DNA from 2 places in the Streptomyces sp. CNP082 genome. Region 2 is predicted to be linked to the other one. Evidence: riboswitches for the same ligand, from Rfam matches in the RefSeq annotation. Region 2 holds a riboswitch; the other holds the start of a gene.
What was found. Region 2 has a riboswitch for glycine ahead of gcvT (glycine cleavage system aminomethyltransferase GcvT). Riboswitches for the same ligand answer to the same signal wherever they lie in the genome.
Positions count from the first base shown of each region.

Region 1: linked by a shared signal. The riboswitch ahead of gcvP (aminomethyl-transferring glycine dehydrogenase) and the one ahead of gcvT (glycine cleavage system aminomethyltransferase GcvT) in region 2 are both predicted to bind glycine.

Region 1 is NZ_JCANSZ010000009.1:112,838-117,243, forward strand. It holds gene B124_RS10925 (DNA polymerase IV) at 1-1,184, shown strand, start outside; gene B124_RS10930 (PRC-barrel domain-containing protein) at 1,185-1,595, opposite strand; glycine riboswitch at 1,736-1,832, shown strand; gene gcvP (aminomethyl-transferring glycine dehydrogenase) at 2,011-4,406, shown strand, end outside.
Region 2 is NZ_JCANSZ010000003.1:266,540-270,945, forward strand. It holds gene B124_RS04075 (enhanced serine sensitivity protein SseB C-terminal domain-containing protein) at 1-108, opposite strand, end outside; gene B124_RS04080 (enhanced serine sensitivity protein SseB) at 240-1,013, opposite strand; gene B124_RS04085 (AAA family ATPase) at 1,136-1,696, opposite strand; glycine riboswitch at 1,899-1,996, shown strand; gene gcvT (glycine cleavage system aminomethyltransferase GcvT) at 2,154-3,287, shown strand; gene gcvH (glycine cleavage system protein GcvH) at 3,345-3,722, shown strand; gene glyA (serine hydroxymethyltransferase) at 3,851-4,406, shown strand, end outside.

The sequences.
Region 1 (4,406 bases), on a different contig from region 2:
TGGCCCGCAGGCTCTGCCCGAACGCCGCGTTCCTCATCCCCCGCTTCGGGCTTTATCAGCAGGTCAGCGGCCAGGTCATGGCACTGCTCGGGGAGCTGTCGCCGCTGGTGGAGCCGCTGAGCCTGGACGAGGCGTTCGTCGACCTCGAAGCCGGCGGCACGCCCGCCGAGGAGGCGGCGCTGCGGGGCGTGGCGCGCCGGCTGCGCGCGGACATCCGCGCCGCCACGGGCCTGACCGGGTCCGTGGGGCTCGCCGCCTCCAAGATGCTCGCCAAGGTCGCCTCCGAGCTGGCCAAGCCGGACGGCCTGGTTGTGGTCCCGCCTGGCGGCGAGCGGGCGCTGCTGGGGCCGATGAGCGTGCGTACGCTGCCGGGCGTGGGCCCGGCGACGGCGGACGCGCTGCGCCGGGCCGGGATCACCACGGTCGGGGAGATCGCCGACGCCGGCGAGGACGAGATGGTGCGGCTGCTGGGCAAGGCGCACGGCACCGGGATCCATGTGATGGCGCTGGGTCTGGACGAGCGGCCGGTGGTCGCGGGCCGGGACACCAAGTCCGTCTCCGTCGAGGACACCTTCGACGTCGACCTCACCGACCGGATCCGTATCCGCACGGAGGTGGAGCGGCTGGCGCAGCGGTGCGTGACGCGGCTGCGCGGCGCGGGGCGCTCCGGCCGCACGGTGGTCCTGAAGGTCCGGCGGTACGACTTCTCCACCCTGACCCGCTCCGAGACCCTGCGGGGCCCCACCGACGACCCGGCCGTGGTCACCGAGGCGGCGCTGCGGCTGCTGGACAGCGTGGAGACGACCGCGGGGGTGCGGCTGCTGGGCGTCGGCGTCAGCGGGCTGGCGGACTTCACGCAGGAGGACCTGTTCGCGCAGGCCGGCCAGGCGCCGGAGGCGCAGCACGGGCCGGTGGACGCCGACGGCCCGGTGGCGCTGCCGCCGCCTGAGCCGGCCCCGCCCCCGGCCCCCGCGGCGCCGGAGCCGGCTGCTCCGCGCTGGCTGCCGGGGCGGGACGTACGGCACGCCGAGTACGGCCCCGGCTGGGTGCAGGGCAGCGGCGTCGGCCGGGTCACCGTGCGGTTCGAGGTGCCGGGCTCGGCGCCCGGGCGGGTGCGTACGTTCGCCGCCGACGACCCGGCGCTGCAGCCGGCGGACCCGCTGCCGCTGGCGCCCGGCGGCTGATCAGTCGCCGGAGCCGGCGACCTCGCCGAAGTCCCGGTCCTGCGACGGCCGCGGCTGGTGGTTCGGGTGGTTCTTGGCGACGTCGGGCGGCAGCGCCATGCCGTAGTGGTGGTAGAGCTGGAGCTCCTGCGCGGGGGAGAGGTGCCGGCCGACGCCGAAGTCCGGCGCGTCCTTGATCAGCGCCCGGTCGAACGGCACCCGCAGGCCCTCGTCGGCCAGCTCGCTCGGCCCCAGCGGCACGAACGCGTCGCGGTGGAACAGGCCCGTGCGCACGGCCGCCCACTGCGGGGCGCCGGTGGCGTCGTCGAGGTACACCTCGTCGACGGTCCCGAGCTTGCCGCCGTCGCTGTCGTACGCGCGTACGCCGATCAGGCTCCGGGGGTCGATGTCGGTCTGCACGGTGCCTCCCACGTCTCGTCACAGCTCCGCTGCCCTCCACGTAACGGCACAATGCGCCCCGCGGCCACTCGGCGGGCGCCGCCCGGGCGCACCGGGGGAGCGCCCGCGCCGGGAAGCGCGGGGGCGTGCGCTGGTACCCTGACCGTGGCTGCAGACCCCGTGCGGGAGAGTCCTCCGACCGCCAGCCGGAGGCGCCGAAGGAGCAACTCCTCCCCGGAATCTCTCAGGCCCCCGTACCGCACGGACGAGGTCACTCTGGAAAGCAGGGCGGGCCGCCGCGCGGCCTTCCCTCACCGACGGTGCAAGCCGGCTCGCGCCCAGTCAGGGCGTACCGGTGAAGCTCTCAGGTCCGGATGACAGAGGGGGAGGCCGTACGGGTGCCCGGCCCATGGGCATCCGCGAAGGTCCGCGCGACCAGGAGGCCCCGTTGTCTGATCCGTCCGAGACGAACGCCCGCCGCATCCCGCTTTCCGCCCTGGAGCGCGGCACCGAATTCGAGCAGCGCCACATCGGCCCGGACGCGGGCGCCCGGGACAAGATGCTCGCCCAGGTCGGCTACGGCTCGCTGGACGAGCTGACCGAGGCCGCCGTGCCCGGTTCGATCAAGGGCACCGGCGCCTTCGCGCTGCCCGAGGCCCGCTCCGAGGCCGAGGTGCTGGCCGAGCTGCGCGGCCTGGCCGCCCGCAACGAGGTGCTGACGTCCATGATCGGCCTCGGCTACCACGGCACCCACACGCCGCCGGTCATCCTGCGCAACGTCATGGAGAACCCCGCCTGGTACACGGCGTACACCCCGTACCAGCCGGAGATCTCCCAGGGCCGGCTGGAGGCGCTGCTCAACTTCCAGACCGTCGTCTCCGACCTCACCGGGCTGCCCACCGCGGGCGCGTCGCTGCTCGACGAGGGCACGGCTGCCGCCGAGGCGATGGCGCTGTCCCGGCGCGTCGGCAAGGTCAAGGACGGCGTCTTCCTGGTCGACGCCGACACCCTGCCGCAGACCGTCGCGGTGCTGCGCACCCGCGCCGAGCCGGCCGGCGTCGAGGTCGTCGTCGCGGACCTGGCCGGCGGCATCCCCGCCGAGGTCGCGGAGCGCGGCGTCTTCGGCGTGCTGCTGCAGTACCCGGGCGCCTCCGGTGCCGTACGCGACCTCGTGCCCGTCATCGAGCAGGCGCACGAGCTGGGCGCCGTCGTCACCGTCGCCGCCGACCTCCTGGCGCTGACCCTGCTGGCCTCGCCCGGGGCGCTCGGCGCGGACATCGCGGTCGGCTCCAGCCAGCGCTTCGGCGTCCCCATGGGCTTCGGCGGGCCGCACGCCGGCTACATGTCCGTCCGCGAGAAGTTCGCGCGCAGCCTGCCCGGGCGGCTCGTCGGCGTCTCCAGGGACGCGGACGGGGCGCAGGCGTATCGGCTGGCCCTCCAGACGCGCGAGCAGCACATCCGCCGCGAGAAGGCCACCAGCAATATCTGCACCGCGCAGGTGCTGCTCGCGGTGATGGCCTCGATGTACGCCGTCTACCACGGCCCCGAGGGCCTGGCGGCCATCGCCCGGCGCACCCACCGCTACGCCGCGATACTCGCCGCGGGCCTGAAGGCCGGCGGCGCCGACGTGGTCCACGACGCGCTCTTCGACACCGTCACCGTCCGCGTCCCCGGCCGGGCCGCCGAGGTCACCGCCCGCGCGCGCAACGCCGGCGTCAACCTCCGCCTCGCCGACGCCGACCACGTCGGCGTCACCTGCGACGAGACCACCGTCCGCGACCATCTGGCCGTCGTCTGGGACGCCTTCGGCGTCACCGGCCAGGACGTGGACGCGCTGGACGCGGCGACCGCAGACGCGCTGCCCGCCGGGCTGCTGCGCACCGACGAGTACCTGACCCACCCCGTCTTCCACCGCCACCGCTCCGAGACCGCCCTGCTGCGCTACCTGCGCACGCTGGCCGACCGGGACTACGCGCTGGACCGCGGCATGATCCCGCTCGGCTCCTGCACGATGAAGCTCAACGCGACCGCCGAGATGGAGGCCGTCACCTGGCCGGAGTTCGCCGGCCTGCACCCCTTCGCGCCCGCCGACCAGGCCGAGGGCTACCTGACCCTGATCCGCGAGCTGGAGGAAGGGCTGGCCGCCGTCACCGGCTACGACAAGGTCTCCCTGCAGCCCAACGCCGGCTCGCAGGGCGAGCTGGCGGGCCTGCTGGCCGTACGGGCGTACCACCGTGCGAACGGCGACGAGCACCGCACCGTCTGCCTCATCCCGTCCTCCGCGCACGGCACCAACGCCGCCTCCGCGGTGATGGCCGGCATGAAGGTCGTGGTCGTCAGGACCGCCGAGAACGGCGAGGTCGACGCGGACGACCTGCGCGCGAAGATCGAGCAGCACGGCGACGAGCTGGCCGTGCTCATGGTCACCTATCCCTCGACGCACGGCGTGTTCGAGGAGCACATCACGGAGATCTGCGACGCGGTGCACGCAGCCGGCGGCCAGGTGTACGTGGACGGCGCCAACCTCAACGCGCTCGTCGGCCTCGCCGGGCCGGGGAAGTTCGGCGGCGACGTCTCGCACCTGAACCTGCACAAGACGTTCTGCATCCCGCACGGCGGCGGCGGTCCGGGCGTCGGCCCGGTCGCCGTCCGCGCGCACCTGGCCCCGTACCTGCCGAACCACCCCCTGCAGCCCGCCGCGGGCCCCGAGACGGGCGTCGGCCCGGTCTCGGCGGCGCCGTGGGGCTCGGCCGGGATCCTGCCGATCTCGTGGGCGTACATGAAGCTCATGGGCGAGGGCGGTCTGCGCCGGGCCAGCCAGGTCGCGGTGCTGGGCGCCAACTA
Region 2 (4,406 bases):
GCGGCCCTGCCAGAGCAGCATCCACACCTGCCCGGCGGCCAGCGCGGCGAGCAGCGCCTCGTACGCGTCGTACCTGCCGGGAGCCATCTGGCGGACCAACTGGTCCACGCCCGCTCCCGGCGCACCCCCGCTCGCGCCCCCGTTCACCCTGGGCCCCAACCCTTCCTCCCGGCCGCCGCCGCTTCCGGGCACGCGTGTATGCCCGAAAGGTCATCAAACCAGCTTAGAGCCTCACCGCGTCAGCCGACCCGGATGTAGAACGGCTCAACCTTGGCCCGCATCCAGGTGATCACCGGGTCCACCGCGGCGTCGAGGAAGACCAGTTGCACCTTCCACGGCACCGGCTGCGTGCCCAGCGCCCGGCCCAGCGCCGCCACCGCCGCCTGCTTGCTCTCGTCGTACGTGTCCAGCATGTCGACGCCGATGTAGAGCTGTTCCGGACCGCCCTCCACGCTCGCGAGCCCCCGGCGTGCGCTGCGCACCACCCCGATCTGCTCGAACTCCTCCCGGGCCGCGGCCAGGAAGTCCACCGGATCGTCCTGCCAGTCCGGGGTGAACAGCCGCACCCGGCCGCCGCGCACCTCCCCCGGCAGCCGCAGCGACCCGCGGTCCCGGCACAGCTCCGCCACCGCCGCCGGCGGCAGCGGCACGCCGACCGTGCCGCCCGGGTTGACCGCGATGCCGACCTGGGGCGGCAGCCCGCGGGCGAACTCGCGGGCCGGCGCGACGGTGAACGACAGGTGGGAGCCGGCTACCCGCAGGAACTCCTCCTGCGAGGAGAACACCGGCACGTACAGCGCCCCGCCGATGTCGGTCGTCGGCACGCCGAGCGACGTGCTGTCGGGCCCGCCGCCCTGGGGCAGCGGCACCCACAGGCTGCTGCGGCCCAGCACCTCCAGCAGCCGCGGGGCGGCCTGCGGGTTGCCGAGGGAGGCGGCGAGCACCTCCTCCAGCTCGTTGCCGGGGAAGCCGCCCGTCGCGGGGGGCTGCGGGGAGCGGTAGTCGAAGCTCATCGGGACCAGCCAACTCTCTTCGGGAGGAACGTCGGCACCCTAACCGCTGCACGCGCCCGCGGGCGAAGGCGCGGGCTCGGCCGAAGCTGACCGGCGGGCTCAGCCGAAGCTGACCGGCGGGCTCAGCCGAAGCTGATCGAGCGCGGCGCCCCCGGCGCCTGTCCGTCCAGCACCAGCACCGAGTCGCACCCCGGCGCCGGCTGGCCGGCCCGCGCCCGGTCCAGCAGCCTGCGGTGCGCCCACCGGTGCCGGGCGAAGGCGTAGCGCGACACCGAGCGCCCGCGCCGCTCCTGCCGCTCGCGCGCCACGTCGGCCGGCACGTGGAGCACCACGACGTGCATCCCGCGCCCGTACCGCCTGGCCTGCCTGGTCAGCCACCAGCGCACCCAGGGCAGCGTGCCGCAGTCGTGCACGACGAGGCTGCCGCCGGCGCGGACGGCCAGGCGCAGCCGCACGTAGTGGTCGATGCGCACCAGCGGCCGGTACACGGCGTACGGCAGCCGCCCGCCCAGCTTCCGCGCCCAGCGCTCGCGCACGTACTGCGAGTCGATGAGCAGCGCCGCCGGCGGCTGCGTACGCCGCATGAGCGTGCTCTTGCCGCTGCCCGGCAGCCCGGAGACCACGACGATGTCCCCCGCCGGATAGCGGAGCCGTTCCCGGGAGGCCGCCTGCTCCACCGTCACGCTGCCTCCCACGCCCTGCACCGCCGCCGCTTGCCCCCCACCAGCCTGGCAACAGCGGCGGGGCTCGACAAGGACGCCACGGAAGCAGCCGAAGCCATTGACGGCACCTGAGCGGCGGAAGCCGGTCTCCCAGTTCTTCGCGCCGTCCCGCTATCGCCGGCCGCGTGCAATGATGGGGCCCGCCAACTGCATACCGGCCGTTCGAACCCGCGCGGGAGAGTCCCGGTGCCTCATCGCACCGGGCGCCGAAGGAGCAAGTCCTCCCTTGAATCTCTCAGGCCCCGTCACCGCGCGGGCGAGGCAGATCTGAAAAGCGGGCAGCGCTCTGGAGCACAGCCGTGTGCCGGTGCCGCCCCACCCAAGGTGCAAGCCACGCTCCCGCGGGATCGTGGCGAACCTCTCAGGTTCCGATGACAGATGGGGAGGACACGACCACCCCCTGTCCGGGAGCCTGACGATGACCACTGAGAGCCCTGCACCGCGCCGTACCGCGCTCGACGCCACGCACCGCGCCCTCGGCGCCACCATGACCGACTTCGCCGGCTGGGACATGCCGCTGCGCTACGGCAGCGAGCGCGAGGAGCACGTCGCGGTGCGCACCCGCGCCGGCCTCTTCGACCTCTCCCACATGGGCGAGATCACCGTCACCGGCCCCCAGGCCGCCGACTTGCTGGACTACGCCCTGGTGGGCCGGCTCTCCGCGGTTCGCCCCGGCCGCGCCCGGTACACGATGATCTGCCGCGAGGACGGCGGCATCGTCGACGACCTGATCGTCTACCGGCTCGCGGACGAGGAGTACATGATCGTCGCGAACGCCGCCAACGCCCAGGCCGTGCTGGACGCCGTCACCGAGCGCGCCGCCGGCTTCCCGCGCGCCGAGGTGCGCGACGACCGGGACGCGTACGCCCTGATCGCCGTGCAGGGCCCGAAGTCGCCGGCCGTCCTCGGCCGGGTCACCGACGCGGATCTGGCCGGCCTGAAGTACTACGCGGGCCTGCCCGGCACCGTCGCCGGCGCCGACGCGCTCATCGCCCGTACCGGCTACACCGGCGAGGACGGCTTCGAGCTGTTCGTCCGCCCCGCGGACGCGGTCGCCGTCTGGGATGCGCTGACCGCCGCCGGTGCGGACGACGGCCTGGTGCCGTGCGGCCTCTCCTGCCGCGACACCCTGCGTCTTGAGGCCGGCATGCCGCTGTACGGGCACGAGCTGTCCACCGCGCTCACCCCCTTCGACGCCGGCCTCGGCCGGGTCGTCAAGCTCGACAAGCCCGGCGGCTTCGTGGGCCGCGAGGCGCTCGCGCGGGCCGCCGAGCGCGCCGCGGCCGAGCCGCCGCGGGTGCTGGTCGGCCTGGTCGCCGAGGGCCGGCGGGTGCCGCGTGCGGGGTACGCGGTGGTGGCCGGCGGCGAGCGGATCGGCGAGGTCACCTCCGGCGCCCCCTCCCCCACCCTCGGCAAGCCGATCGCCATGGCGTACGTGGACGCCGCGCACGCCGAGCCGGGGTCCGCGGCGGCCACCGGCGTGGGCGTCGACATCCGCGGCAGCCACGAGCCGTACGAGGTCGTCGCACTGCCCTTCTACCAGCGCGCCTGAGCGTGCCACGAGCGCCCCTGCACCTCACCCACGTCCCGATCCTGGAGAATCGCCCTCATGACCAACCCTGAGCACCTGCGCTACAGCAAGGAACACGAGTGGATCACGGCCGCCGACGACGGCGTGGCCACCGTCGGCATCACCGCCCACGCCGCGAACGCCCTCGGCGACGTCGTCTTCGTCCAGCTCCCGGACGTCGGTGACACGGTCACCGCGGGCGCGCCCTGCGGCGAGCTGGAGTCGACCAAGTCCGTCTCGGACCTCTACGCGCCGGTGACCGGCGAGGTCACGGCGACCAACGAGGACGTCGTGGCCGACCCGGCGCTGGTGAACTCGGGTCCGTTCGACGACGGCTGGCTGTTCAGGGTGCGGGTCGCGGCCGAGGCCGACGGCCTGATGTCCGCCGACGAGTACACCGCGTTCACCGCGACCTGAGCTGCCCGGCGAGCTGAGCCCCGCCGCGAGGTGAACTCCGCCGCGAGGTGAACTCCGGGCCGCGCTCCGCCGCCGCAGCCGCGCCCGCCCCCGACCGCCCGCGTCCGTCCTTTCCCACGGAAGGTCCCATGTCCCTTCTGAACGGCTCGCTCCACGAGGTCGACCCCGAGGTCGCCGCCGCCGTGGACGCCGAACTCACCCGCCAGCAGTCCACCCTCGAGATGATCGCCTCGGAGAACTTCGCCCCGGTCGCCGTGCTGGAGGCGCAGGGCTCGGTCCTCACCAACAAGTACGCCGAGGGCTACCCCGGCCGCCGCTACTACGGCGGCTGCGAGCACGTCGACGTCGCCGAGGAGCTGGCCCGCGAGCGCGTCAAGGCGCTCTTCGGCGCCGAGGCCGCGAACGTCCAGCCGCACTCCGGCGCGTCGGCGAACGCGGCGGCGATGTTCGCGGTGCTGGGGCCCGGCGACACGATCCTCGGCCTGGACCTGGCCCACGGCGGGCACCTGACCCACGGCATGAGGATCAACTTCTCCGGCAAGCTGTACGACGTCGCCGCCTACCACGTGGACGCCGAGACCGGCCTGGTCGACATGGCCGAGGTCGAGCGGCTGGCCAAGGAGCGGCGGCCCAAGCTGATCATCGCCGGCTGGTCGGCGTACCCGCGGCAGCTCGACTTCGCCG